Regions from separate parts of the Paenibacillus sp. FSL H8-0079 genome, predicted to be linked through region 1. Evidence: predicted binding sites of a transcription regulator. Region 1 holds the regulator's gene; each other region holds the start of a gene.

Region 1 (7,735 bases):
CCGATAACATCGATCTCATCGATAAATATAATGGCGTTTTCCTTATTTTCCTTGGTCGCACGGGTTCTCGCGTCCTTGAACAAATCCCGAATTCTGCTGGCACCTACACCAACATACATTTCCACAAACTCACTACCCGATGCTGCTACGAAAACAGAATCCGTGTAATGGGCAGCAGCCTTGGCCATCAACGTTTTCCCTGTCCCTGGAGGGCCCGTCAGCAAGATGCCTTTTAACGGACGAATCCCGAACTTCCGAATTTCTTCGTGTTTGATGAGAAAGTCGAGTGCTTCACGCAATTCCTGCTTGGCACTGTCCTGACCTCCAATTTCTTCAAAAGTAAGTTTGGAAGGTCCTTTTTTCTTCCGTTTACGTTCCTGTGCTGCGCCTACGGTTATCCCGCCGCGCATTTGCATCATGAACAGCAAAGCTCCGACAAGCACCGCTGCAATCAGAATCGGAACAATATTAACACCAGTAAAAGCAAGGAAAATAATCAACACAGGAAAAAATCCAATGGCAACTTCTTTTGTCCACTTAGGCATTAGGCCACACTCCTATCTGACCGGGCACACGCGGCAGAATAATAAACTTGCTGGCATCTCCGTCTCTGAGACTAACATATACATTGTTGTCATCCATCGCTGTATTTACCTTAATTCCATTTGTCGCCATCTTGGACAACGTTGGTGTAATCTCGGTGTACTGTTTGTTCTCCATCGCCTGAGCTACGGTAAACATCGCATCACCCCACCAACTTTCCAGTGCTTCACTGGAATGATCCACAACATCCAACTTTAGTGAACGTGTTCCAATCAGGGTCTGTCCTTCTTTGTGAATGTATTGTACCAGTCTGCCCAAATCAACATCGGGTTGCAGATCCAGTTTCAATTGTACGTCATTGCGGTTAATAGTTAATTGAACGTCATTGACTCCATCGTACTGGGTAACCATCTTTTCAATCGGATTCTGCATAGCCACCTGACGATACACAAACCAACCTCCAAACAACACAACGGCTGAAATGACGGCAGTTAAAGCAATAGGCAATACTTTTAGCTTCAAGTGAATTACCCCTCCCAGATATTGGCCTAACCTACTGGCTTATTGGTATAATACGAATATGTGCACATAGACTCCTGCGAAAATTTCGACAGGATTATTTGTTTGCAATGTAACTTTGAGTACATATCTGAGTATATCACATCGTATATACAATTTCGAAGGCGAAAATATGAATAAATTATTAATTTTAACTATTTAAATCATTTTCATAACTCACTAAAAATAGATTTTTGTAACTAGATATAGACAAATTGAATCGTTTTGATCTATATCTACCCTTGATTGAAGCAGCTAAAGGTATTATGAAATTGATTTATTTAAATCAAATATGTTTACAGACAACACAAAGAACCGGTTCAGTCGGATATCCGTCTGCCGGTTCTTTCTAATTGTTTCTAGCTGTTCGGGAGAGTGTAGACCAGGTCCACCTGTTCTCCGTTGCTAAAACGATAAAAGCGATAGTGGTTATGCGTGCCGTCCTTATAATACACTTGCCACACATATATCCCATTCACAACTCCGGGCATGATTCGCTTAATCTCACCCGCAGGAACTTCAGAACTGAAACGATTGCGGATCTGCGCTTCGGTCATACCATTCTGCAGCAGTTCGCTGTGTATAGCATTTGCTCCTGTGGCAGGTTGATTGTTTTCATCGAATTTAACCCAGACCATGACATCCTGGTTATCCTTATTTTTACCGATCAGGGTCCAGTAGATGTTGTCAGAGCCTTCTTTATCTCCCCAGATATACTTTCGCAATTCATCATAGGATGTAATGCCCAGTTGCTCCTGTGCTGCCTGTATGGCGAGCGCTTCTTCCTTGCGCTGATCCTGCGTGACATAGACGTAATAACGCTGAAGTCCAAACAGAATCAGAACCAGTGCAAGCAGCGAAATCCATATCCACTTCTTTTTTTTCTTCAAAAGCCGAACTTCCTTTCCCTATGATGCGCTGTCCTGTAATTAACGAGCAAGCAGACCATCAAATGCCAATTGAGACTCACGCAAAATGCGCTCTTCATCCATAGTCAGACATTCGCCATGCTTCACCACTTGTTTTCCATCCACCCATACATGCTCCACATCTTTGGCAGAAGCCGAGTAGATCGTATGTGAGATCAGGTCTGTATGTGGATAGAAATGTGCCTGTTCAATGTCCAGGGCGATAAAGTCAGCCTTCATGCCAACCTGAAGCGCTCCCGTATTGTTCAAGAAGATGGATTTGGCGCCATATGACGTTCCAAGTAATAACGCTTCGCCTGCTGGTACTGCCGTCGGGTCACCAGACACGCCTTTGTGGATCAATGCAGCGAGTCTCATTTCCTCGAACATATCCAGATTGTTGTTGCTTGCCGGTCCGTCTGTTCCGAGTGACACGGTAACTCCTGCTTTCAGCAAAGCGGGTACACGAGCAACACCGGAAGCCAGTTTCAGGTTACTTCCCGGGTTATGGGACACAGCCACATCATGACGGGCCAGAATCTCGATCTCTTCGTCATTCAGATGCACCGCATGTGCAACCAGAGATGGACGGGAGAAAAAGCCCAGTTTCTCCAGATGTGCCACAGGACGCAGTCCATAATCAGCCACGTTCTGCTCGACTTCACGAAGCGTTTCCGACATATGAGTATGAAGGGGAAGGTTTAGGTCGTTCGCCACCTGTACAAGCTTCTCTATGTAGTCTGGAGGGCATGTATATGGTGCGTGTGGGGAGATTACGGTTGTAATGCGACCATCTGCCTGTCCATTCCACTCACGCGCAAACGCAGCCGACTCCTCCAGCTTCCGCAATTGTTCTTCTTCCGAGCACAGCCCGATTACACCACGTGCCAGTGCTGCTCTAACGCCGGATTGCTCCACCACTTTGGCAACCTGATCCATGTGATCATACATGTCCAGGAAAGCGGTAGTTCCGCCTTTCAACATTTCAAGCACCGATAGCGAAGTTCCCCAATATACATCTTGTGAAGTCATTTTCGCTTCCATCGGCCACATTTTTTCCTGCAACCATACTTGCAGCGCAAGATCGTCTCCATGACCTCTGAGCAGCGACATCGCTGCATGACCATGCGTATTGATCAGACCCGGCAGGAAGAACAGTCCTTTTCCATCCACTTTGGTACAATTTTCGTCTCCATCCGGCAATGTCTCACCAATATGCACAATCTTGTCATTCTCAACAACCATATAGCCTTGAACCACATTCCATGTTGCGCCTTCATTTACGGCAAATTTGCCGTTGTGAATTACCCATCTATTTGTTGTCATCTTCCTCGTCGTCCTTTCCAGTCTCCAAGTAATAGGCCAAACTAAGCAGATCCGTCGTAAAGTCAGCATGATGAATGCGGATATGCGGCGGTGTTTTTAGAATTGTTGGTGCAAAATTGAGGATCGCTTCAATTCCCGATTCAATAAGTTGATCGGCTACATTTTGGGCTTCCGTATCCGGAACCGTGATAATGCCGATGCGGATGTTATCCGTTTTCACTGCTTCCGTCAATTCATTCATTGGTTTTACCGTCAAACTGTTGATTTGACTACCAATCTTCGGTCCATATGCATCAAATACAGCAACAATCTTCATGTTGTCTTTCAGATACGCGTTGTAGTTGGACAAGGCCTGTCCGAGGTTACCCGCGCCCACCAGAGCTACATTAATTTGCTGATCAATTTTGAGAATGTGACGAATTTTCTCGATCAAATAGGATACATCATACCCGATCCCTTTACGACCAAAATCACCGAAGTAAGCCAGGTCTTTACGAATTTGGGCCGGATTCAGATCCAGCCTCTGTCCAAGCTCTTGAGAAGAAACAGTAGCCACCTCACGCTGATGCAACTCGCTCAAATAACGCAAGTAAACAGGCAGACGTCGTACCACCGCTTCCGAAATTTTATCCGATTTCATTCTTGCTCCCCCTTACCAAGGCCACGATAAAATAATAGATGAAAAGATGAGCATTCTGTATAAACTCAAAGATAGAAGTGACTTTTTATACAGAATGCTCCTTGTAATTTAGGTTATAAGTTCTTACGTGCAACTGCTTTATTCGCAAACGGAAAGATCTCATAAAGTTTAACGCCAAACTGTAGCGTCATGCAATGATATAACGAACAAAAAAACCATTATTCTTGTTCTTTATCAGGTTTTTCCAACCATTCGGTAATTCGTGGAACCATTTGCTCTGTGAGCATGTGCTCCATTTTGGGACCAGGTAATGAATATAAAAAGAATTTGCCATAGTACGCTTCAATTACGCGTGTATCATAGACAATCACAATTCCTCTGTCCTTCGCGGTACGCACCAATCGGCCAAATCCTTGCTTGAAACGGATGACCGCTTGCGGTACAGACAGCTTCAGGAATGGATTCTTCTTCTGCTCCTGGAGCAACTCACTCTTGGCTTCCACCAACGGATGATTCGGCGGCTGGAAAGGCAATCGCACAATAGCTAGACACGTCAGCGCATCACCAGGGATATCTACACCCTCCCAGAAGCTGCTTGTGCCCAAAAGTACCGTAGCTTTGGCGTCCTGGAACCTGCGAGTCAACTTCGAGCGGCTTCCACTGTCCACACCTTGCCCTAGCAACGAGATGTCGTTACCAGACAGAGCTTCTTTTAGCGGATCATAGACCTGTCGCAACATCTTGTATGAAGTAAACAGAACCATCATGCGCCCACGCGTGGCAATTGCGGTCTCTGCGAGTGATTGCACCAGCATATTGACAAAGTGCGCATCACCCACACTGCCCTTCACACTCGGGAAATCACGTGGAATCACCAGAAGTGCCTGATCGCGATAGTTGAAAGGTGATGGCAGCATCGACGTTAATAGCCGATTATTCTCGGCGGCTTCCTGCAAACCAAGCTGCTCGATCATGAACTGGAATGACTTATCCACAGAGAGCGTAGCCGATGTAAGCACAACACTTTTCTTTTTATCAAAAAACAAATCCTTAAGTTGTGCACTGACATCTACAGGTACAGCATACAGCTGGAGAGATTTGCTGCGGAACTGGCCGCTGGCTTCCATCCAGTACACCGTTTTGGCATCATCCATACGCATGAAGAAACGTAGATTCTCCTTCAACGTGGTCAGATCTTTCAGCAATCCTGTAATATCCGTGATCAGGCTATCCGATTGATAATCATCCTGATCTTCTTTTACCTCAAGCAGCAATTTGTCCCCTTTGCGAACCAAATCGCCCAATGTCACATGGATTTGGTTCTCCAAATCCTGCAACTCCTGCCATTTGGCCGGTTTTTGAGATGCCTTCAGACGCAGGGAAAATTGTCCTGTTTCTCCCGGTGAAGCATCACTTCGTTCAGGCAACAGACCGAACAAAGCTTCACTCATGCGATCCCATAGCTCCTTAACCTCAAGAGCGAGCGGGAACATCTGATCCACCATGGAGCCCCATTGCACCGAATTTTCATGTCCGGATAACTGCGAACGAAGCATAGGCAGCTGACCATTACGACTGTCTTTAAACAGACGGGTCAGTGTATGAACCAACGTGAAATATTTCATATGCATTCCTAGATGCTTACCAGCCACGTCCTCCAGATGATGTGCCTCATCGATCACAAGACTCTCATACGCTGGCAGTAGCTGATGCGCTGCTTTGACGTCCGTAAATAATTTGGAGTGATTCGTAATTACGATGTCAGACAACCCTGCCTCATGTTTGGCGCGATGGTAGAAACATTTGCGGAACCATGGACAGGATCTTCCCAGACAGGACTCAGATTCGCTCTGTACCGTCTCCCAGAAGTCCCCACCGCGTCCGCTAAGGTTAAGTTCCTCATCATCTCCGGTTTCAGTCTGCGTAAGCCAGACGATCATCTGAGCGGCTGTGAAATAATCCTCTTTCGGTGTGGCGAATTCACGTTTATTGATTTTGTGTTCAAATTTGCGCAGGCACAAGTAATGTCCACGTCCTTTGAATACAGCAGCCTTAAACGGAAACGGAACCACTTGGGTCAGCATCGGAATGTCCCGCTCTCTCAATTGTTCCTGCAGGTTGATCGTATGCGTGCTGACCATGACTTTCTGTTCTTGCTTCACACTTTCGTAAATAGCAGGCAACAGATAACCCAGAGATTTCCCTGTGCCTGTTCCAGCCTCGATCAAGAGGTGTTTCTCTTCATCCAAAGCCTGCCTAACACTGCTGAACATCTGAGTCTGCGCTTCGCGCTCTTCATAATGATCCAGCGTATCCTTCAGGTTTTCCCGAACCTGATCCATAAACTGTTCGAAGCTTACACCGTCAAGGGGATTACCCTCCCGCTCATCACGTGGTGCACCAATATCGGTCCAATCACTCACATTAAGAGCAAGCTGACGATAATAGGTATGTCCGTCCAGATCCTGAATCGGCTCTGCTTCCTTCTCACTGCGCATCCCGTCCAAGAACCAACCCAAATCACTGTCTTCTGGTGCAAACAGGTCACTGAGGCGCTGAATCGTTATGAGCGGTAATTCCTTTAACTCATCCAGACATTTGAGCAGCACATAGGCTGTCGCGAGTGCATCACTGTCTGCCTGATGAGGGCGATCATGCTGAAAGCCAAATTCCGAAGACACATAACCAAGTTGATAAGAACCAAGTGATGGGAACGTAATCTTCAGAAAATCAATCGTGTCCAGAATACGGCCAGTGAACGGTAAATAACCGCAACGGTCCAGAGCATTCTGCAAAAAGTGAAAATCAAAAGCAACGTTGTGTCCAACAAGAACGACGTCGTTAAGTAGCGGAACCATCTCCATCATCATCTCTTCGAGTGAAGGAGCGTCCGCCACATCTTCATCGGTAATACCCGTTAACCCCGAAATAAACGGGGGAATCGGTACACCAGGGTTCACATAAGAACTATATATTTGAGTTATGCTGTAGTCATGATCTATGATGGCAAGTCCGGCCTGTATAATCTCACCGTCGGACTGCGTGCCGGTTGTTTCGAAATCCAATACGGCAAATTTCATTGCAATGTACGGTCCCTTCCATTCCAGTCTATGTTACAGCATAGCAAAAAAAAGGGGATTTGAAAATTAACTGACAAAAAAGCGGTGTCCCCGCCGCTATGCCAGAGGAGGGAACACCGTTTTTTGGTCGCCGAATTCCCGCTTAATGAAGGGTCGTCAGCTGATTTGCATATTGCAATTTTCCCCTGTTCAACCTGCAAGCTTCCATGTTGTACAGTGGTTCGGTCAATGTCGGGTCATACTGAAGGGCCTGTGCAAAGAGTGAACATGCAGCTTCCGGATTCGCAAGCTTGGCTTGAATACAGCCCAGAGCGTTACATACAAGCCCCTTTAAGCGAGGTGAACCCTTAAGGTACATGATCTGCTGCAAATGTGTCCCGGCTTCCGCCATTTGTTCCAGATTCAGATACGCGAGCGCCAGGTAAAAACGAGTCAATGCACTCTCCGGATGGTCGGTCACAACCTGGGAGAACTGCATGATCGCCTGCGGATACATCTGTAATTTGAAATAACCCTGACCCCGACTGAAATATTCCAGATGGAGTTCAGGCAGAGCGGTAACAGCTTCCTGTTCCGGTTCAAGGGAAGCGGGCTTATCCATCTCCCGCTCCCGCACTTGGCTCATCTTTTCTTCAAACATCAGCCATTCATCCAGCATTCCGTCACTCATCCGCTTAAGC
Region 2 (7,735 bases), 220 kb from region 1:
GTGGCTGTAGAGCTGAAGTTTGAACTCATTTATCGGACGATCAGAACGTATAAATTGAAGCGGTTGGTCAGCTATCTATGCGATATTATGGAAGTATCACGTTCGGGTTATTACAATTACTTCACTGAAAAATCAGCGCAAAAGCGTATAGCTGAAGCCGAAGCAGATGAGATGGTAAAGGAAATGATTTTAAAGGCCTATCGATTCCGTGGACGTAAAAAAGGAGCACGCCAAATTAAAATGACATTAGAAAATCAGTACAAGATGACGTACAACTTGAAGCGGATTCGTCGGATCATGAAGAAATTTGAAATCATCTGTCCCATTCGAAAGGCTAATCCAGCCCGTAGAATGGCAAAAGCAACGAAAGAACATCGCACATGTCCAAACGAATTACAGCGCAATTTTAAGCCAGGCGAGGCGGGAAAGGTGTTATTAACCGACATCACCTATTTAACGTACAAAGGCAACCAGCGAGCTTATTTATCAACCATGAAAGACGCACAGACGAATGAGATTTTAGCGTATGAAGTGTCTTCTTCGTTACGCATAGACATTGCGCTGAACACGCTTCATCAATTGAAGAAACACCGACATATCACAAAAGATGCGTTAATCCATTCCGATCAAGGCTTTCATTATACGAACCCACAATTCCAATCCGTAGTGAAAAAAATGGGGTTAACTCAATCCATGTCACGACGAGGAAACTGTTGGGATAACGCTCCCCAAGAATCATTCTTTGGGCATTTTAAGGATGAAACGAATATCAAAGAATGCGAAACATTAGAAGAAGTAAAACGAGAAATTAAGAGTTATATGACGTACTATAATCATTATCGAGGGCAATGGAATTTGAAAAAGCTGCCGCCTGTAAAATACAGACAGCAGCTTCAACAAGTTGCCTAGTTTTTTTTCAAAATGTCCTTTACAAAGGGTACACTTTATATGCAGAGAACTGGGCTTTTTTTATTGATGAATTTGTTTTGAAAGCAAACATTTGTTAGCATATTCAAACATTAAATACGACAGATTTCGTTCGGGCAAAGTTCACAGTGACAGATGCCTTGCAGCATCTTCAGATCTTTGATGACGATCATGCCATTGTCATATTCTATACCATCTTTCTTGCGCAGATCGCTTAACATGCGGTTTACACTTTCACGGGTGGCTCCAATCATATTGGACAGATCCGTGTGGGTAATTTTTTTGTGTATAATGACATGCTCTCCGTGAGGCTCACCATACGAATTCGACAACCGAATGAGAGTAGAACAGAGCGCACCTGGTTTGCCATATAACATGAGGTCCCGGAACTTGGTCTGTGTCAAACGGTGGTGGATGCCCATCCATTTCATAAAGTCGATCGCAAAGTCACAATGCTGGCATATCAGCATTTCCAGGTCTTTGTGCTCCAGTACACCAATCTCACTGTCTTCCAGTACTTCCGCTGAGAAGCTGTGTTTGGAGCCGAAGAAGGGATCGGCCTGACCAATCATATCACCGGACTGATACATGTACATGATCAGTTCCTTACCTTCATCAGTTGATTTGGTGATCTGGGCACGACCCCGTTTCATATAATAAAGTTTGTCGGAGACGTCTCCTTCCCAGTACAGATGGGTACCTTCGGGATAGGTTCTATCTTTCATGGTAACCAGCAGATGGTTGAAATTCGCTTCCGAGAAACAATTGGTATTGCCGCGCTTTTCCAGTACAGTCGTTAGTTCTCTCATAAGTCTATCTCCCCTTTATGTCCGTCGGACGACCTTCTGTAACTTGCAGTAGCCTCCGAGGTTCGCCGCAAACCGTTGCCGTCCTGATCAGGGTCATCTCGGCCGGGAGGAAGGACGGTACAAATTGCGGTGGTTCAATTTTTAAGTTCAGTATATACCTAAACTTACCTTTTAGGGGGCATGGGAAGGCATCAAAAATGGCGAAATTTCAAACATTGTGATTAAATTCACTTTTATTAGGGAAGGATGTGTTCGATAGTACAACATTTATTATAGGAAGTGGAAATCAACTTGTTAGCGGACATTACAAAACTAAATTTAAATTTGTTATACTTTGTGAAAAAAATCACATGATTACGTTTTTGGCTATGGTACGATGTGAATGTAAACGAGAGAGACAAACTAATACGAACCTTTAGGAGGATGAGGGAGATGGCTGTAAAGAACGAAGTCGCCCCAGCAAAAGAACCGACAGCAGGTCAGTATATTCAAACGTTAATCGACAAAGCGAATAAAGCACACGCCGCATTCATGAAGATGGACCAGAAGCAGATTGACCGGATTGTGCAAGCAATGGCGCTTGCGGGTCTGGATAAACACATGATGCTCGCCAAAATGGCCGTAGAAGAAACAGGCCGCGGAGTGTATGAGGATAAAATCACCAAAAATATATTTGCAACAGAATATGTGTACCACAGCATCAAGTATGACAAAACCGTAGGTGTGATTGAAGATAACGAATATGAGAGCTTCCAGAAAATTGCGGAGCCGGTCGGCATCATCATGGGGATCACACCAGTGACCAATCCAACATCAACGACGATGTTTAAAGCACTGATCTCCATCAAGACGCGTAACCCAATCATCTTCGGTTTCCACCCATCTGCACAGAATTGTAGCCGGGAAGCTGCTAAAATTCTACTGGAAGCAGCTGTGAAACATGGTGCACCAGCAGATTGTATTCAGTGGATTGATGATCCTTCCATGGATCGTACGAACGAACTGATGAATCACAATGATGTGGCTCTCATTCTGGCAACAGGCGGATCAGGCATGGTACGTGCAGCGTACAGCTGTGGTAAACCTGCACTGGGCGTAGGACCGGGTAACGTACCTTGCTTTATCGAGAAAAGCGCGGATATCAATCAGGCAGTTACGGATTTGATCTTGTCGAAGTCTTTCGACAACGGCATGATCTGTGCTTCCGAGCAAGCGGTCATCATTGAAGAACCGATCTTTGATCAAGTGAAGAAAAAAATGATCGCAAATGGCTGTTACTTTGTTAACAAAGATGAAGCAGTAAAATTGACAGCAGGAGCGATTAATGCCGAGAAATGTGCGGTGAACCCGGCGATTGTTGGTCAATCTGCGGTGAGTATTGCGAAGTTGTGCGGTATTGAAGTTCCAGCAGGCACCAAAATTCTCGTGGCCGAGATTGAAGGGGTAGGTACAAAATTCCCATTGTCGGCTGAGAAATTAAGCCCGGTACTGGCTTGTTACAAAGTCAAAACGGCAGCGGAGGGCATTGAGCGTGCGGCAGAAGTGGTTGCTTTTGGCGGCATGGGTCACTCCTCTGTTATCCACTCAACAAATGAAGAAGTGATCGGCAAATTCGCAGATCGTTTGCAAACCGGACGGATTATTGTGAACTCACCATCCACACACGGTGCCATCGGGGATATCTACAACACAAACATGCCGTCATTGACACTGGGATGCGGATCATACGGACGTAACTCGACTTCTTCCAACGTAACCGCTGTGAACTTAATCAATGTGAAAAGGGTGGCTCGCCGTACCGTGAATATGCAATGGTTCAAAGTGCCGAACAAAGTCTACTTCGAAAAAGGGGCAACGCAGTACCTTGCCAAAATGCCTGACATCACACGTGTGGCAATTATTACAGATGCGATGATGGTGAAACTTGGTTATGTGGAAAAAGTAGAGCACTATCTGCGTCAACGCCAGATGCCTGTAGCAATCGAAGTGTTCTCCGATGTAGAGCCCGATCCGTCCACAACGACAGTAGATCGCGGAACGGAAATGATGCGTCGCTTCCAACCGGACTGCATTATTGCACTCGGCGGTGGATCACCGATGGATGCTGCCAAAGCCATGTGGTTGTTCTATGAATACCCAGACACGGACTTCAACGACCTGAAACAAAAATTCATGGATATCCGCAAACGGATCTACAAATATCCACGTCTCGGCGTAAAAGCAAAATTTGTAGCGATCCCAACCACATCCGGTACAGGTTCTGAAGTGACATCGTTCGCGGTTATCACAGATAAAAATCAAGGTAACACCAAATATCCATTGGCCGACTATGAGCTGACACCAGACGTAGCGATTGTCGATCCAGAATTCGTATACTCCCTGCCTAAAACAGCGGTTGCGGATACAGGTATGGACGTACTGACTCACGCGATTGAAGCTTATGTGTCTGTTATGGCGAATGATTACACAGATGGACTTGCGATTAAAGCCATTCAACTAGTATTCCAATACCTGGAGCAATCTGCGCTGCAAGGCGACAAACTGGCACGTGAGAAAATGCATAATGCTTCCACGATTGCAGGTATGGCGTTTGCCAACGCATTCTTGGGCATTAACCACAGCTTGGCGCACAAATGGGGCGGTCAGTATCACACCGCACACGGACGCACCAATGCAATCCTGATGCCACACGTCATTCGTTACAACGCGAAAAAACCGACCAAATTCGCATCGTTCCCGAAATATTCGCACTTTGTAGCGGATGAGCGGTATGCCGAAATTGCCCGTATCTTGGGATTGCCTGCTCGCACGACAGAAGAAGGTGTGACCAGTCTCATCAATGCCATCCGTAACCTGAACAAAATCTTGGGCATTGAAGAATCGTTCCAGGAAATCGGATTTGATGCAAAAGACTTTGAAGCACATGTGGATTATCTGGCAGACCGTGCCTTCGAAGACCAATGTACAACCGCCAATCCGAAGTTGCCGCTGGTAACTGAACTGGCTGATGTATACCGCAACGCTTTCTACGGAAAGTTTGAATAATAAATTTAGAACGAAGCGTGCCTTACGGCAAGAAGATCAGGGTTCCCCGAAAGGGGAGCCCCGATTGCCGTCTTTCACACAATAACGAGAGGGCAGAAAAACAGAAGAGTGAAGCACCTGTTTTTCAGGAGTATTCTAAGATTTGGTTTGCTCCGAGTATAGAGGAGCAATGGTTCGGTTCCTATAGAGGTTACACGGAATCCGTGATGTGGCCGTTTGAACGAACCCTTTACACGACAACGGAGGGGCAGAAATAACCTGAAAAAGCGAAGCGGTCGCCTTTATCCCCGGATTTTCCCTTTTCAAAAGGGAATCAAAAAAATCTGGGGATAACAGCGATTGGAAGGTTGTTCTGCCACGCAGTGATCCTGTGTAAAGTTCCGGTTCAATGGGACACAGCGCAGGTGGAGTGAGTTACTTCACTGACTTTGTGATAAAAATCACAGATGATGAAAGCGCCAAGTCGTATACTGAAAATGTAAGAAAAACATTCATCCCGCGGTTCCGGTTCCCAAGTAGAGAGAACATGTTCCGGTTTATGTGAAACAATTCACATTAATCGCGGCTCTGGGCACACAATGATACGAATGAAGCAATATGTTATGTGTCCAGAAATCCAAATTAGTGGAGGGATTACGATGTCGGTGATTGAAAAAGATGTCAAACAACAAACAGGCTGGAGAAACTTTACCAAAGGAACATGGACCAAATCCGTAGATGTGAATGATTTTCTGGCACACAACTTGTCTCCGTATTACGGCGATGAAGCGTTCCTTGCAGGTGCAACTCAGAATACCAAAGAATTGTGGGAGATCGTATCTGATCTGACCAAAAAAGAACGTGATAACGGCGGTGTCCTTGACGTTGACGTGAACACACCAGGAACTATTGTTTCTCACCAACCAGGTTATCTGGACCAATCCAAAGAGCAGATTGTCGGCGTTCAGACCGATGCTCCGTTCAAACGCTCCATTCAACCAACAGGCGGAATTCGCATGATGATTGACGCATGTGAGGCATATGGCTTTGAGATGCCACAAGGCGTCATTGATATATTTACAAACATTCGCAAAACGCATAACCAAGGGGTTTTCGATGCTTATACTTCCGACATGCGTGCAGCGCGTAAAGCAGGAATCATCACAGGTCTGCCAGATGCTTACGGCCGTGGACGGATCATCGGTGACTATCGCCGTGTAGCTCTGTACGGGGTAGACTTCCTGATTCGTAACAAAAAAGGTGAATTGAATGCACTCGAAGTTGATGTCATTGATGAAGATGTCATTCGTCTACGGGAAGAATTGTCTGAGCAGATTCGTGCATTGCAAGAATTGAAGCAATTGGGCGATATGCACGGGTTCGATATTTCCTTACCAGCGACTACAGCAAAAGAAGCATTCCAATGGTTGTACTTCGGTTATCTCGCTGCGATCAAAGAACAGAATGGTGCTGCGATGTCCTTGGGACGTGTATCTTCTTTTCTGGACATCTACATTGAACGTGACCTGCAAGAAGGGATTTTGTCCGAAGAACAGGCTCAGGAATTGGTTGATCATTTCGTCATGAAACTGCGGATTGTTAAATTCCTGCGTACACCAGATTACAACGAACTGTTCAGTGGAGATCCAACATGGGTAACCGAGTCCATCGGTGGTATGTCTGTGAATGGTGAAACACGTGTAACCAAAAACAGCTTCCGTTTCCTGCATACGCTGCACAACCTGGGACCTGCACCAGAACCGAACTTGACTGTTCTATGGTCCACGAAACTTCCGGAAGCTTTCAAAGATTATTGCAGCAAAGTTTCCATCGAAACCAGTTCAATCCAGTATGAGAATGATGATCTGATGCGTCCGATCTACGGTGACGATTACGGTATTGCTTGCTGTGTATCAGCGATGAAGATCGGGAAACAAATGCAATTCTTCGGTGCTCGTGCCAACCTGGCGAAAGCTCTCTTGTATGCGATCAACGGTGGTCGTGACGAGAAATCCGGTGCACAGGTCGGACCTGAGTATCCTGCCATTACAAGCGACGTGCTGGATTACAATGAGGTTATGAAACGCTTCAAACCAATGATGGAGTGGCTCGCGAAGCTGTATATGAACACCCTCAACGTCATTCACTACATGCACGATAAATACAGTTATGAGCGTATCGAAATGGCATTGCATGACCGTGACATTGTACGTACGATGGCTTGCGGTATCGCTGGTCTGTCGGTTACAGCCGACTCACTGAGTGCGATCAAATATGCCAAAGTAAAACCAATTCGTAACGAACAAGGCATCGCTGTTGATTTCGAAATCGAAGGAGACTTCCCTTGTTACGGTAACAATGAAGACAGCGTAGACAGCATTGCTGTTGAACTGGTCGAGAACTTCATGGGCATGATTCGCAAGCACAAAGCTTACCGTAACGCAGTTCCAACACAATCCGTTCTGACGATCACTTCCAACGTGGTATATGGTAAGAAAACAGGGACTACACCGGATGGTCGTAAAGCAGGTGAACCATTTGCTCCAGGTGCGAACCCAATGCATGGTCGTGATAAAAAAGGTGCACTGGCATCCCTTGGCTCGGTAGCCAAATTGCCTTATGAACACAGCCTTGACGGTATTTCCAATACCTTCTCCATCGTGCCAAAAGCACTGGGTAAAGAGGAAACTACACGTAAATCCAATCTGACTGCGATGATGGATGGTTACTTTGGTCAAAACGCTCATCACCTGAACGTTAACGTATTTGATCGTCAACAACTGATTGATGCAATGGATCACCCGGAAAATTATCCGCAACTGACTGTACGGGTATCCGGATATGCGGTTAACTTCATTAAACTGACTCGTGAACAACAGTTGGATGTCATCAACCGTACGTTCCATGGCTCGATGTAAGTAATTTGCAAGTAGAAGACCGCTAGAACAAGGCATTCCAAATCATATTAAACGCAC
Region 3 (7,735 bases), 3.2 Mb from region 1:
TCACCAAAATCATCATCTACGCCTACACCCAGCGCATCTATTCTTCCCGGCAAATTGCCAAGGCGGTTCGCGAAAATATCATGTTCATGTGGATAGCCGGGCGGCAACAACCGGATTTCCGGACCATTAATCGCTTTCGTTCCGAGCGGATGAAAGAGGTCTTGGAAACTGTGTTTACCCATGTGCTGGAGCTGTTGGTTCAGGAGCAATACGTGTCCTTGGATCACTATTTTTTGGACGGAACCAAGCTTGAAGCGAATGCGAATCGCTACACCTTTGTGTGGAAAAAAGCCGTCGTCAAGCACCAGGCCAAGCTGCAAGAAAAAGTACATACCTTGTTTCAAGCCATCGAAGAAGCGGAAAACGAAGAAGATACCCTCCACACCGGAACCGACCTGCCTGAACTTGGCGAAGTCTCGGCTCTCACTGCGGAAAAACTGGAACAAGCCGTCAAGCAATTGGAGGAAAAGCTAAGCGAAAAACCGAAGAGCAAAACATTAAAAAAAGCGGTGCGACAGTTGTGCAAAGACTTCCTGCCCCGGTTGCAAAAGTATGAGCATCAGATCCAAACTGCTGGTGAGCGGGGCAGTTACAGCAAAACCGATCCAGATGCGACGTTCATGCGAATGAAAGAAGACCACATGCGAAATGGTCAACTAAAGCCTGGATACAATGTACAAATCGGAACGGAAAACCAGTTTGTATTGGGCTACAGTGTACACCAGCGGCCCACGGACACCAAATGTCTGAAACCGCACCTGGATCATCTGGAAGAGCAGCTTGGTAAAAGAGTGAAAACCGTCATTGCCGATGCCGGGTATGGAAGCGAAGAAAATTACAGCTATTTGGAAGAAAAAAACATCCACGGCATCGTCAAATACGGAACATACCATAAAGAGAAAACGAGGGCATGGAAGCAAGCGCTGGGCAAAGTGGACCACTGGAGCTACAACGAAACCGAAGATACATGGACCTGTGCGGCAGGGCAAACGTTACCATTCCGGTATGAAAGTCAGGCGGTCACGGAGAGTGGCTACGCGATTCGAACCCGCCATTATCGAAGTGCAGACTGTAGCGAATGTCCCCTGAAAACCAAATGCACAACAGCGAAAGGCAATCGGGAGATTACCGTCAGTCTTACCTATATGCGTCAAAAAAACGAGATGCGGGAACGGTTACGTAGTGAGGAAGGATATACCCTTTCAGTTCGGCGCATGACGGAGCCTGAGAGTGTGTTTGGACAAATTAAAAATAACCGGGGATTCCGAAGATTCCTGCTTCGCGGCTTGCAAAAAGTGAGCCTGGAGGTTGGGTGGCTTTGCCTTGCCCACAATCTACTCAAAAAAGCCACATTGACAGAAAAACGCAAAAAGGACAAAGCAGAATAAACCTCTGCTTTGTCCTTTTTTGAACGTATGCGTGGTATTTCTTTTTGCCTATACTTTTTTCAAGGGCTTTTGAGACAGCCCCTTCTTGCTTCTCAGTCCTGAAGTGCAGCGGACCGACGTTCCTTAGACCATCAGCGGGAATATGCCGGCTGTTCCATCGCCACCGGCTGAGGATTGGCAAGCACCCATAACACCGCCAACTCGGATAATCTGGCAGGTGCTTCGTAATCGGATCCATTGCGAAGCCTGTTTACCAAGTCTGCTGCCTCTTGGAGAAGTGCCGGGGCGAGTGGCGCACCAGTACCCAGGTGAAGAATCAGTGCATCCAGCATCTTGCGATACTCCGCATCCCAGTTTCCACCGCCATTATCCAATACTTCATGGGACACGCGCCCTGTGATGCGGATAACCTCTCCCTGCACGGTTTGCGCATGTCCCTGGGCCGGTATGAGATATTCCCACAGCTCTTGGTGCTGTTTGGTCCAAGTGGTTGCCTTTACCTGAATGGGGGCAGTCCCATCGTGCATGATCCGATTCGCTACCGGCTCGACATCAAATAACTGGTAAAGTTTGATCAGCGCGTCTGAAACTTCATCGACCTTGTCCTTATTGAACTTCTCTCGGACGAATTCAAAATCCTTACCGATCCGCTTCACCGATTCGTTCATATCCGGGGTGAGCGATGCTCCGGCATCCAGCAGAATTGCTGCAATCTCTGCCAGATTGACTATATCGCTATTCCTGCAATTGACTAACCCCTTAGCTAATGGGGTATTTCCCTGTTTATTTTCTACGTTAATAGTAGCGCCATGTTTTACCAACTCTTGAACCACTTTGGTTCGATACCCACTGACCGCTGCATGTAACGGTGTTTCATTTTGATAATCCACAGCGTCCAGATCCGCACCTAATTCAAGGAATAAGGGTACATTTCCTGACCAGTGTGAGGCATGGGCATGTAAAGGCGTACGTTGATATTTGTCGGGTGCATTAATGTCTGCCCCTTGCTCTACCAGCCAGCGGACCAATTCATCCGAAATATGCCGAAAGCTGAGAGCGGTACCTTTACTGTAGCCTCCGCGGGCATCCCATCCGCATTGCTCGAAAACCTCTTTTACGGTAGCGATATCATTATCTTTAATGAGTTTTTCCATATGAGCAGGTAAGGTTGCTTCCTTCGTAGCCATTACACTCTTCCTCTCCTTTGTGAATAACAACGTATGTTCCAATGGTAGGCTATGACGATTTAATAGTCAGCAGATAATTTTCTGCAATTTTATCACATAGGGGAATTTAAAACCAATAACTGGGTTTCTTGCATCGTCAATTTGTTTGGCTGTGATATAATTTAGGTGAATGTTGATTTTGGAGATTGGTTGAAAAAGTTAAAATGAACGCCGTAACTTATGCGGTAGTTTTTCGATAATAGGAGGATCTATGTCCTGGAGTAAATTGAAGCAACAACTGGAGAGTTTTCTGAGTCCAGCGTTAATTGGGAGAGTAGAGTACCGTGCAACCAGCTACAGATATGCTCCTGATAAGTCTGGAAATTGTTATATTACTGTAGATAAAAAGAATGTACTTAACATGAGTGATACAACAACCCCAATTCGATGGTATCAGACGGAGCAGGAGATCAAAAACGACCCGGAGATCATGATCCCTGTGAACGATGAAGAGATTGAAGCTATTCGAAAAGATTCCAAAGGGCCTATTCCCGAGGATCGTCTTCAAGTCATGGCAAGAAGTAGAAAAATATCGGTACATGCCAAAGAGCTTTTGTTGGCCCAGGCCGCACTCAGTAAATTGAATTTTACCGTTGCAGCGACGACGTATTTATCTACTTCTATAGAAGATAATCTGGAGAGCAATGATATCTTGTTTAATATTTTGGCTTTAATGGACAGACGCGTTGGCAAAAAGCGAATTCTGAACATGTCGGAGCAGATCAAGTTAAAGCACCCAGCTGTGCAGTATTTTTATGAACTGCGTCGTCGTACATTGTGAAATTGAATAACATTCATGGATAAAGATACACTGTGTCGGTGACGGTTTCACTGAAATGTGCCTAACAAGTGGATATAGCTTTTAACTATAACCAGTTATGGTTTTTAAGTATCTCTTCTAACTCATATCCGCGTGATATGATATGGGTATACAACGAGGGGGTTTTTTACATGACTGATAAGTTCCAGATCGTAGGAAGTTTATTGCGGCCGGACGAGCTGCTGAAATATAAAACGCAAATCGAACATAATGATGATATCCAATATCCATTCTATGAAAACTACGAAGGATATGAGAAGTGCGAGACTGAGGCTATCAAACAAGTTGTCGCTAAGGAAATCGAACATAACTTGTCCGTTGTTACAGATGGCGAATTCTCCAAATCGATGTGGCATCTGGACTTTGTATGGGGATTTGGCGGAGTGAAGCGTTATATCGCGGATCACGGCTATTTTTTCAGAGATGTGGACGGAACTTCGAAATATGAAACACGCAAAGATATTGGACTGCGCATCACTGATAAATTGAGTGGAAAGAACCATCATTTCATTCAACTGTTCCAACAACTGCAAGACACAGCTGGTGAGCAACAAACGAAACTTTGTGTACCGTCTCCCTCCCATATTTTCGGTGAGCTTTCCTGGTCGGATAACATTGGAGGTGCGGATTCTGTATATCAGAATAAACAAGAGCTTAAAGAGGGTCTTGTGATCGCGTATAAGGAATTCGTCGAAGAATTCGCTGCTATAGGCGGTAAAATCCTGCAATTCGATGATTGCTTGTGGGAGCTGTTTGCAGACGACAACCCGAACTCTCCGTTTACAGGGGAGCATATTAATCAAGATGAAGTATCAGGTCTCGCAACTGAATTTATTGATATTAACAATACTGTGATTGACTTCGGACATAGTCTGGGCTTGAAAATGTGGACACATAACTGCCGCGGAAATTATGATTCCCGCAACATGGGCGGTGGATCGTATGTGAAAATCGCTAATCTGTTCCTGAAGCAATTGAAATATGACCGTTTCTTCCTGGAGTGGGATGATGACCGCGCGGGTTCGATCGAAGCCCTGGAAGTGTTCAAGGACAGACCTGAAACGGAAATTGTACTAGGGTTGCTTTCATCCAAAACGAGCACACTCGATGATGAAGCGCGCGTTGTTCGTTTGTTGGACGAAGCATCCAAAATTATCGATAAGGATCGGCTGCTGCTGTCTCACCAATGCGGCTTTGCATCCTGCGATGGCGGTAACGAATTAAGTGAAGCTCAGCAATGGGCGAAGATTGACCAAGGTCAGAAGATCGCCAAGCAATACTGGAACAACTAATTTGAAATAGCACCATCTTGAATGAATAGAGATGACTCATGGGCCGTTAATGGACCTGTGAGTCATCTTTTTTTATGAGACACGAATGTGATTCATCTCACTTTCATGCCCTGCCAACTACTTTACACTTAATGGAATGTGTATGAGGAGGAGAATGGATGATGATGCCTCAGATGAAGCCACGCGACTATGCGAAGTATCCGTTCATCGTGATCTGGGAAGTGACTCGGGCGTGTGCGTTGAAATGTCTTCATTGTCGTGCAGAAGCCCAGTATAGAGCCGACCCAGGGCAGCTTACAACAGAGCAGGGGAAAAGACTGATCGATGACATTGCGGCAATGGAAGAGCAGCCGTTGTTTGTCTTTACGGGTGGCGATCCGTTAATGCGTCCGGATTTATTTGAACTGGCGGAGTACGCAATTAAGGAGAAGCAGCTTCCTGTATCTATGACACCCAGTGCGACACCGAAGGTGACGAGAGCAGCGATTACCAAAGCCAAGGAAGTGGGCTTATCCCGCTGGGCGTTCAGTCTGGACGGGTCAACAGCCGAGATCCATGATCATTTTCGCGGAACCAGAGGTTCTTATGATATGACGATGAAAGGGATCGAGTTCCTGCGAGAAGCTCATATTCCGGTTCAGATCAACACGACCGTTTCCCGGTATAACTTGCACGATTTGGAGGCAATAAGCCACAAGGTGAAAGAGATGGGCGTGGTGCTATGGAGTCTATTTTTCCTCATTCCAACAGGTAGGGGCCAGGAGAAAGACATGATTAGTCCGGAGGAGCACGAGCAGGTCATGAAGTGGATGGTACACATTGCGCATGAGATGCCTTACGGGGTGAAGTCAACGGAAGCACCTCACTATCGCCGGGTAATGATGCAGGAGCGTACGTCAGCAGGATTGGAGAAAAGCTCAGTGAAACGTGTGGATATGCTGGGGCGTGCACCGCAAAGTGTGAATGATGGTGATGGTTTTGTATTCATTAGTCACACGGGGGATGTCTATCCCAGCGGGTTCCTGCCGGTAGTCTGTGGCAATGTGAAGGAACAGTCTCTCATTGATGTATACAGGGAATCCCCGGTGATGCAGACGTTACGAGACAAGTCCCAACTGAAGGGCAAATGCGGAGTCTGTGAATTTAAGACCATGTGCGGTGGCTCAAGGGCAAGGGCGTATGCGATGACGGGAGATTATGTGGCGAGTGATCCTGCGTGCGCTTACATCCCAGCGGCGCTGCGAAAATGATGATACGGTGGGAAGTGTGAAATGGAAAAAGAGCGCAGGAAGCGAGTGGTTATTGCTGGCGGTGGTATAACGGGATTAAGTGCAGCTTATTATGTGGATCAGTTGTGCACTGTGCATAATGTGGATGTAGAAATCGTACTAGTGGAGAAAAGTGATCGATTCGGCGGACATGTGCGTACTGGAAAACGGGATGGTTTTGTAATTGAACGGGGACCGGACTCTTTTCTCGCGCGCAAAACATCGATCATTGAACTCATGCAGGAACTCGGCATGGAAAATGAAATCGTCGGCACACGACCGGGGGTGTCGCATAGCTATATTGCATATCGGAATCAGCTGCATCCCATTCCAGATGGTTTTATGCTGGGCGTGCCGACAAAGTGGAAGCCGTTCATTACGACAAAGCTCTTGTCGGTACGAGGGAAAGTACGCGCTGCTGCAGATCTTGTTTTGCCACGGAAGCCTGGCGCGGAAGATGAATCCCTGGGTCAACTGTTACGCAGGCGACTGGGAGATGAAGTGCTGGAACAGATTGCAGAGCCGCTGCTGGCAGGCATCTACGCGGGTAATGCGGATGGGCTAAGTGTGCAAGCGACATTTCCCATGCTGCAAGAAACAGAACAAAAGCATCGAAGCCTCATTGTAGGCATGCTTGGTGTGAGCAAGAGTCGAAGCCCGAAGCAGCAGGCCACACGATCGCCCCGAACTGCGAATACGGCGAAGAAGAGTATGTTCCTAAGTGCACGTGGAGGACTGGAAGAGGTCGTAAACCATCTCGAAAAGGTGTTAACTTCCAGAGCACTTATGATAAAAAATACAGAGATATCAGGTGTTGTACAGGAAGAGAACAGTTACGTTGTTCATTTGGAAAATGGCACGATGCTCCATGCAGATGCGATGGTGATCGCTACACCAGCCCATGTCGCAGCAAGGCTACTACCACATGAAACGATAGCTAATCTGCTGCGTTCCATTCCATATGCGTCTGTGATGAACGTCGTGCTTGGTTATCGCGAGCAGGATGTGGGAATCTCTCTTAATGCGTCTGGCTTCGTTGTTCCCCGTAAGGAGGAGCGTACGGTTACTGCGTGCACTTGGACATCGTCCAAATGGGAACATACGGCTCCAAAGGGGCATATCCTTTTACGCGCCTACGTGGGCAAATACGGTCGCGACCATACGAACCAGCAGCTTTCGGACGACGAATTGATATCCAATGTACGTCGTGAATTGCAAGAGATGATGGGCATATCTGCACAGCCGATCTTTACCGAGGTGAACCGTCTGCCGCTTTCCATGCCACAATATCAAGTAGGTCATCTGGAACGGATAGGAGAGCTTGAGGCAATGCTGGAGAATCTCATGCCAGGTGTTTATCTCGGCGGTGGCGGTTACCGGGGTATTGGAGTTCCAGACTGTATATCCCAAGGTAAAGATATGGCGAAGAAAGTGTTAAGCAGGTTAATGGATGCTAGGATGTAGGCTAAACATGTTGAATATGACGAATGTGCTGCACATGCAGTTATATGGTTTATCTGACTTAATCATAATCGTCGCGGCTCCCTGGAGTGGCGGCTATTGTGGTTTTTTTAACATGTCAGTGTGCAGGAAGTAGGGGGTGTGAGTCGGTTCTAAATGTATGGCTGATGTACAATTGTGATAAAATAAAGAGGTCCAATTAAACATTAAATTATACATATAAATTTTATATTGAAAGGGGCTATCGCCTGATGAACATGGAAGAGGTTATGCAAGAGCT
Region 4 (7,735 bases), 2.7 Mb from region 1:
TCAAGCGTAAGCAGCGGATCAACTTCCTCTATACTACGGGTTTCTTCCGCAATTAGTGTAGCAAGACCACCCGTTGCAATGACTCTGGGTTTAGCTCCCATTTCTTCACGAATACGCTCCACAATACCATCTACTTGTCCTGCATAGCCATAGATAATGCCGGCTTGCATCGCATGAATAGTATTACGTCCAATGACCTTCTTGGGTTTCTCCAGCTCAATACGAGGCAGCTTGGATGCCCGCTCATAGAGCGCTTCGGTAGCAATGTGAATACCAGGTACAATAGCTCCCCCCAGGTAATGACCTTTCTCGTCAATACAGTCAAAGGTCGTTGCAGTACCAAAATCGACCACGACGAGAGGGCCGCCATACTTCTCAACGGCTGCCACTGCATTAACAATACGATCTGCACCCACTTCACGTGGATTCTCGTATCGCAGGTTCAGGCCGGTTTTGATACCAGGCCCCACGAGTAATGGTTTTTTGCCTACATATTTCTCACACATCGCTTCGATTACATTCACCAGTGGCGGAACCACCGATGAGATGATTATACCTTCGATGTCGCTTGCCCTGATGCCGGACATATGAAATAAATTATAAATCAATACGCCGTATTCATCCACTGTTGACTGACGTGATGTACTCAGACGAAAGTGGTGCAGCAACTCCCGGCCTTGATATACGCCGAGCACCATATTGCTGTTCCCCACGTCTACAACTAGAATCAAAGAGGTTCACCCCTCTTTCTTTTCATTTAAATCCAGGCTGATATCCAGGCTCTCAAAAGAATAGGTTAACCTGCCAACCGAAATTACATCCACACCGCTCTCTGCAATTCCACGAATGGTCTGGAGAGAGACGTTACCGGATGCTTCAACCTTCACATGTGGAGCCTGCTCACGAATGAGTTCAACCGCTTCACGCATCCGATCTGGATGCATGTTATCCAGCATAATGATATCTGCCCCGGCTTGCAAGGCTTCTCTCACCTGCTCCAGATTCTCAGTCTCCACTTCAATCGTCATCGTGTGCGGAATAACGGTTCGTGCTCGCTGTACCGCTTCGGTAATTCCGCCTGCACCCTTAATGTGGTTATCTTTAATCATAACGGCGTCGTACAGTCCAAATCGATGATTCGCTCCGCCACCCACGCGCACCGCATATTTCTCAAGTAATCGGTGGCCCGGCGTTGTCTTACGTGTATCCACGAGCCTGGTCTCAAGACCATCCAGCACATCCACGTAGGCACGCGTACGCGTAGCTATTCCGGACATACGTTGCAGCAAGTTAAGTGCCAGTCGTTCCCCCGTAAGCAGTGAATGTGTACTTCCCTCTACCTCGGCCAAAATCGTTCCATGCGTGACCTTGTCTCCGTCTTTTACCTTCGGTGTAAATACAAGATCAGGATCAACGACCTGAAATACGAGTTCGGCTACGGTCATGCCTGCAATAATACCATTATCTTTAGCATGTATGATGGCCTTGGATTGGTTGCCTGCTGGGATCGTCACACTTGTTGTAACGTCACCTGCGCCAACATCTTCACGAAGCCAGTTTTTAATCGATTCGATAAGTCCATCATTATATCCGTTCAGTATCATGACATCAATTCCTCCACAATCGCTTGTTCTCGCTGCTGCAGACTATGCTTCTGCCACACGACATCATCACGTGCCGGGAAATCCTCACGATAGTGAGCTCCCCGACTCTCCTCGCGGTGTAATGCTCCGCTAGTAACTAACCAGGCACAAGTCAGAAGGTTGGCATACTCCAGTTCTTCCTTTTGGGTAAGTGTCTGATCAAAAAATTGCAATTCCTGTTGCAGCTTGTCCATGGCCTTATGCAGGTTCTCACCGTTCCGGCGCAAGCCGACCTGACGAACCATCATTTTCTGTAGTCGCAAGCGTCTTTCGGATATAGGTTTTTGCTCTTTCATGATCTTGCTATTCATGTCCACAGATGCGGTCGAAGTTCCTCTTACTTGTAGTGAACCGAGCAGGGAAAGTGATTGAATACGATCAACAATTCTCCGGCCAAATACAATCGCTTCTGACAAGGAGTTGCTTGCCAGACGGTTAGCTCCATGCACTCCTGTAGAAGATACCTCACCACACGCGAATAACCGGGAGATGCTGCTCTCTCCACTAAGATCCGTTTTCACTCCGCCCATCATGTAATGGGCAGCAGGTGCAACGGGAATCCAGTCCGTTGTCATATCCAATCCATAACGCATACAAGTCTCATATATGGTAGGGAAACGATGCTTTATCATCTCCGGCTGTTCATGTGTAATGTCCAGATACACAAAGGTGCTGTTGGTAGACTCCATCTCACTAACAATCGCTCGTGCCACGATATCACGCGGTGCCAGTTCGAGCTGGGCATGATATCGATCCATGAAGCGTTCGCCCTTCACATTACGTAAATATGCTCCCTCACCACGTACGGCTTCTGACACAAGGAAACGTGGTGCCCCCGGATAACAAAGAGAGGTGGGGTGGAATTGGATAAATTCCATGTCACGAACGACAGCCCCAGCCCGGTAGGCCATGGCTACACCATCGGCAGTAGCTACATCCGGATTCGTCGTGTATCGGTACAGTTGTCCCGCCCCACCAGAGCAGAGAACGGTTGCCTGTGCCTTCACGAACACTTGCGATCCATCTTCCTTCTGAATCAGAGCACCGATGCATTCCCCTCGATCTCGATCCGTAATCAGGTCAATCACAAAGTGCTCATCCCATACTTCAATTCCAGGATGTTCATTCACTTCGACCGCAAGCGCACGTACAATCTCATATCCCGTTGCATCCCCGTTGGCATGCAAAATACGGCGGTGGCTATGCGCACCTTCCTGCGTCAACGCCAACTCGCCGTTCTCCAGGTCAAACAACGTACCCAGACGAATCAGTTCCTTCACTCCGTCCGGACCCTCATTCACCAATACCTCTACCGCCTCGGAGCGGCATAAGCCCGCTCCTGCAACAAGTGTGTCCTGTAAGTGGTAAGCAGGTGAATCATCTTCAGCAATAACCGCAGCGATTCCTCCCTGCGCATACCTGGTGTTACTTTCTAGTAACGACTTCTTCGTGATCATTAATACACGTTGTTGCTCACTTGCCTTAATGGCGGTGAACAGACCAGCAATCCCTGAGCCTATAACCAGTACATCCGTCTCTACCATGGGTAGCGCAGACAGATCAAAATCAACTAAATATTGCGGTATCATGTTATTCACCTGTCTTGGAGCAAGAGTAGCGCATTCTACTTCACCAATAACATGCGCTCTAGTGATTCTCTGGCTTTGTCGGCAACGGCCGGTGGCACATAGATTTGCGGCTTCATCGTTTCCAGGCATTTCACCAGTTTCTTCAAGTTGTTGACCTTCATGTTAGGACATACGAGGAACTTGGTCGCAAAATGAAACTGTTTATCCGGACTATCCAGACGAAGCTGGTATCCGGTACCATCTTCGGTACCTACGATAAATTCCTTCGCTGATGAATTTTTGCAATACTCCAGAATGGCTGTTGTACTGCCTACAAAATCACCCATCTCTACAACCTCAGGACGACACTCTGGATGGACAACAAACTCTGCATTCGGATGCTTGGCTCTCATCTCCACCACATCTTTGACTGTGAGCATATCATGCGTGTTGCAGTAGCCTTCCCAGATAATCATTTTCTTGTCTGTATGCTGCTGCACATAATGTCCCAGGTTTTTATCTGGTACCCAGATAATTTCGTCGGAATCCACCGATTGAATAACTCGAACTGCATTCGCTGATGTACAACAGATGTCAGTCTCTGCTTTGATCTCAGCCGAGGAATTGATATACGTAACCACCTTGGCATTAGGGTGTTGTGCTTTCAATTTGCGTAGTCCATCCACATTCACCATATCTGCCATCGGACAACCCGCACGCTCATCCGGAATAATAACTGTTTTGTTCGGCGCCAGAATTTTAGCGCTTTCACCCATAAAGTGAACACCACAGAATACGATCACATCTGCATCTGTTTGTGCTGCCTTCTGGGCTAATAGAAACGAATCTCCACGGAAGTCAGCAACCTCCTGTACCTCGTCACGCTGGTAATAATGGGCAAGAATAATGGCATTACGTTCCTTCTTCAACTCCATAAGCCGCTCACGCAGCTCGCGGTTCATCTCAGCCTTGCGCTCTAAAGCCAGAGCTTCCACCTGTGATCCTCTCCTTTATCGGGACAGCGTCATGCGCTGTTTCGTAGGGCTAACCTAAGTCGTTATCTTCGCTTGAGAAACGAATCACAAGCGGTTTAACAACTAATTTACACAACGTTCATGACTCTGTCAATAAATGAAAAAGGTCCAGAACAGCGCTGTAACCACCCGTTTGCTAACTGGTTCGCCATCTAACTCCCGTTTATCTTTATCTATCCTCTTTTAAAATAATGGACAAAAAAAGAGAGCCCGAGGGCTCTCCTGATCTCACCTGCTGTCCTAGCCAGATGTATTATACATTAAGACGTTGGCTTCGTTCCGCCATCATCCGGGTTATTATTATTACCCTTTTCCAGATTCGGAGCTTCGTTCGGAATATCTCCGGCTGGTGGCTCAGGCGTTTCATCTTTACCTTGAATGCGGACACGCACATCACCGATGTTGTCGATGATAGGCTCTCCGCCCTCAGTTGGCGTACCTTCACCATCATTGTCGTTCTCTGCTTTTGGAGTCAAAGAACCTGTCTCGATCAATTGCTTGATCTGATCCATTTCCAAAGTCTCAACCTCAAGCAAAGTTTGAGCGATCAGATGCATCTCTTTTGAATGTTTAACAAGCAAGTCCTTACATTTCTCATAACATTCATTGATAAAGCGTTGCATTTCCTGATCAATCTCGTAAGCAATGGAATCTGAGTAATTCTGTTCATGACCGATATCCCGACCAAGGAATACCTGTCCTTGTGAACTTCCGAATTGCATAGGTCCCAATTTCTCACTCATACCGTATTCCATAACCATGCTGCGAACAATACCTGTCGCTTGCTGGAAGTCACTGTATGCACCAGTACCAATTTCTCCGATGAACAATTCTTCAGCTACACGACCTCCGAGGAGTCCGGTTACTTTATCAAGCAGTTCCTGCTTGGTAACCAGCATACGGTCTTCTTTTGGCAACATGATTACATATCCACCCGCACGTCCGCGCGGAATAATGGTCACTTTATGTACCATATCAGCATGTTCGAGGAAGTATCCTACAATGGTATGACCTGCTTCGTGATAAGCAACGATTCGTTTCTCGCGATCACTGATGACACGGCTTTTCTTCTCCGTACCAACGATGACACGGTCAATCGCTTCGTCAACTTCTTTCATGGAAATATCTTTACGGTTACGACGTGCTGCAAGCAATGCCGCTTCGTTCAAGAGGTTTTCCAAATCCGCACCAGAGAAGCCTGTTGTACGTTTCGCGATAATATCCATCTTCACATCTTTGGTCAGTGGTTTATTACGGGAATGTACTTTCAGGACAGCTTCACGGCCTCTTACATCAGGGCGGTCAACCGTAATTTGACGGTCAAAACGTCCTGGACGCAGCAAGGCAGGGTCCAAAATATCTGCACGGTTCGTTGCGGCTATGATGATAATACCTTCGTTAACTCCGAATCCGTCCATCTCAACGAGCAACTGGTTGAGTGTTTGTTCACGTTCATCGTGACCACCACCAAGACCAGCACCACGCTGACGTCCTACAGCATCAATCTCATCGATAAAGATGATACATGGGGCATTTTTCTTCGCATTTTCAAACAAATCACGTACACGTGATGCACCGACACCGACAAACATTTCCACGAAGTCGGAACCTGAAATAGTGAAGAATGGTACACCCGCTTCACCGGCTACGGCACGAGCGAGCAATGTTTTACCGGTACCTGGAGGCCCTACAAGCAATACGCCCTTAGGAATCCGTGCACCTACTGCTGCGAATTTCCGAGGATCCTTGAGGAAGTCTACAACCTCAACAAGTTCCTGTTTCTCTTCGTCAGCACCCGCAACATCTTCAAATGTAACCCGCTTCTTCTCTTCGTTATAGAGACGAGCACGGCTTTTACCAAAGTTCATTACTTTACCGCCGCCGCCTTGAGCCTGATTAAACAGGAAGAAGAACAGCAGGAACATAATGATCAAAGGAATAAAGGAAGTCAGCAACGTCAACCAGATGCTGTCACCTTTCATTGGCTCCTGATGATATTGGAAATTGTTAGTTTCACTTGCAGCTACAAGTTCACTAATTGCCTCATCTGTAGGAGGAATATACGTTGAGAAATTTTCTGATTTGGCGCCATCAGGTGCCTTCTTGTATTGACCGGTCACGAGGTACGTTTGACCGTTGAATTGAACCGTCAATTCAGAGACATTGTTGGCTTTGATCGCTGTACGCAACTGATCATATCTAGGATTATCGGTGGCTTCGCCGCCATTGCTGACGAACTGGACTATCCCCACCACAACTAAAAAAAGAATCAAATAAAAACCAGAATTCCGGATGAACCGATTCATCCCCTACCTCCTCTCGAGACACTTTAATTATTTTAACATAGCCCGACATGGCTTCTCAACAGAAGCCAAGAACAGCTCAAGGCTTGGGTCGGGCAGGATATTAGCTACTGTAGACTTCCGGCTTCAAAATCCCGATATAGGGCAGGTTCCGGTACTTCTCGGCAAAATCCAAACCGTAACCAACGATGAACGCGTCAGGAATGTCAAAGCCTGTGTAATGAGCTTCCAACTCAACTTTACGGCCTGAAGGCTTGTCGAACAGCGTAACCACACGCACCGATTCGGCACCGCGGTTCTCTAGCAGTTCAATCAGATAGCTGAGTGTAAGTCCGCTGTCGATAATATCTTCGACAATCAGGACTTCCCGTCCTTCAACGGATACATCCAGATCCTTAATGATTTTGACAACACCTGATGACTTGGTGGAAGCGCCATAACTGGATACCGCCATGAAATCCATTTCAACAGGTACCGTTATGTTTTTAACCAAATCAGCCATAAATATAAACGCACCCTTGAGCACACAAATGACCAAAGGATTGCGGTTTGCATATTCGGCACTTAGTGTTGCGCCTAATTCCTTGACTTTAATCTGAATTTCTTCTTCACTGATCAATACTTCCTGAATGTCGTTCTGCAACTGTGCGAACCTCCTAAGTTATACTATGAAAGCCTTACCTGAACCATAACCACTACCCCTGAATCGCTGAATCGCCTACAGTCATGTACAGGATTGCGGAAGTGCCCTCCCTGACAGGAGCCACATTGGACCGTCGAACACCCGGTAACCAGATGATATGACCTGCTCCATCACATACCACAGGAATACGTGGACGAACAGATGGGGGGATTTTCTCATCGATGAAAATATTTTTCACCTTTTTGCTTCCGTTTAATCCCATCACTTTCATGGTATCTCCAGGTAACCGTGAACGCACAACCAGCGGCATAAGCAGTTGATCCGCATCAAACGCGGCTTGATCCGCCGATTCTGGTACATGATAGTCCTCGGGACTCACCGGCATCAACCGAATATATCGGTTAATCTCGGTGAGTGAAAGCTCATAAGTTCCACTCCATTGCGCAAGACGATACTCGTAAGATTGATCCTGTACGTCCGTCCGTATGCCAAAAGAAATCAGATTATACTCCCGAGTGCAGGCGAGTGTCTGTCCTATATCCAG

The links. Region 1 encodes Rex, which represses fermentation and respiration genes when NADH is low (regulators of the CRP and FNR family bind a similar motif). Its sites were predicted from a motif close to TTGTGAAATATTTCACAA; they were not measured.
Region 2: the regulator Rex is predicted to act here: its motif matches at 2,071-2,088, upstream of adhE (bifunctional acetaldehyde-CoA/alcohol dehydrogenase).
Region 3: the regulator Rex is predicted to act here: its motif matches at 4,812-4,829, upstream of MHI06_RS04050 (TIGR04053 family radical SAM/SPASM domain-containing protein).
Region 4: the regulator Rex is predicted to act here: its motif matches at 4,279-4,296, upstream of nadA (quinolinate synthase NadA).

Annotation. Positions count from the first base shown of each region.
Region 1 covers NZ_CP150300.1:4,087,287-4,095,021, forward strand. The annotation lists gene MHI06_RS18145 (AAA family ATPase) at 1-545, opposite strand, end outside; gene MHI06_RS18150 (hypothetical protein) at 538-1,065, opposite strand; gene MHI06_RS18155 (DUF5590 domain-containing protein) at 1,461-1,991, opposite strand; gene MHI06_RS18160 (amidohydrolase) at 2,031-3,335, opposite strand; gene MHI06_RS18165 (redox-sensing transcriptional repressor Rex) at 3,322-3,975, opposite strand; gene dinG (ATP-dependent DNA helicase DinG) at 4,194-7,055, opposite strand; gene MHI06_RS18175 (tetratricopeptide repeat protein) at 7,198-7,735, opposite strand, start outside.
Region 2 covers NZ_CP150300.1:4,306,769-4,314,503, reverse strand. The annotation lists one part of gene MHI06_RS19260 (IS3 family transposase) at 1-909, shown strand, start outside; gene MHI06_RS19255 (Crp/Fnr family transcriptional regulator) at 1,020-1,736, opposite strand; gene adhE (bifunctional acetaldehyde-CoA/alcohol dehydrogenase) at 2,169-4,781, shown strand; gene pflB (formate C-acetyltransferase) at 5,420-7,678, shown strand.
Region 3 covers NZ_CP150300.1:882,043-889,777, forward strand. The annotation lists gene MHI06_RS04030 (IS1182 family transposase) at 1-1,388, shown strand, start outside; gene MHI06_RS04035 (ankyrin repeat domain-containing protein) at 1,520-2,575, opposite strand; gene MHI06_RS04040 (hypothetical protein) at 2,826-3,395, shown strand; gene MHI06_RS04045 (cobalamin-independent methionine synthase II family protein) at 3,566-4,726, shown strand; gene MHI06_RS04050 (TIGR04053 family radical SAM/SPASM domain-containing protein) at 4,888-5,976, shown strand; gene hemG (protoporphyrinogen oxidase) at 5,998-7,458, shown strand; gene MHI06_RS04060 (DNA alkylation repair protein) at 7,707-7,735, shown strand, end outside.
Region 4 covers NZ_CP150300.1:62,418-70,152, reverse strand. The annotation lists gene MHI06_RS00325 (type III pantothenate kinase) at 1-731, opposite strand, end outside; gene nadC (carboxylating nicotinate-nucleotide diphosphorylase) at 738-1,604, opposite strand; gene nadB (L-aspartate oxidase) at 1,601-3,232, opposite strand; gene nadA (quinolinate synthase NadA) at 3,268-4,206, opposite strand; gene ftsH (ATP-dependent zinc metalloprotease FtsH) at 4,506-6,551, opposite strand; gene hpt (hypoxanthine phosphoribosyltransferase) at 6,652-7,191, opposite strand; gene tilS (tRNA lysidine(34) synthetase TilS) at 7,244-7,735, opposite strand, start outside.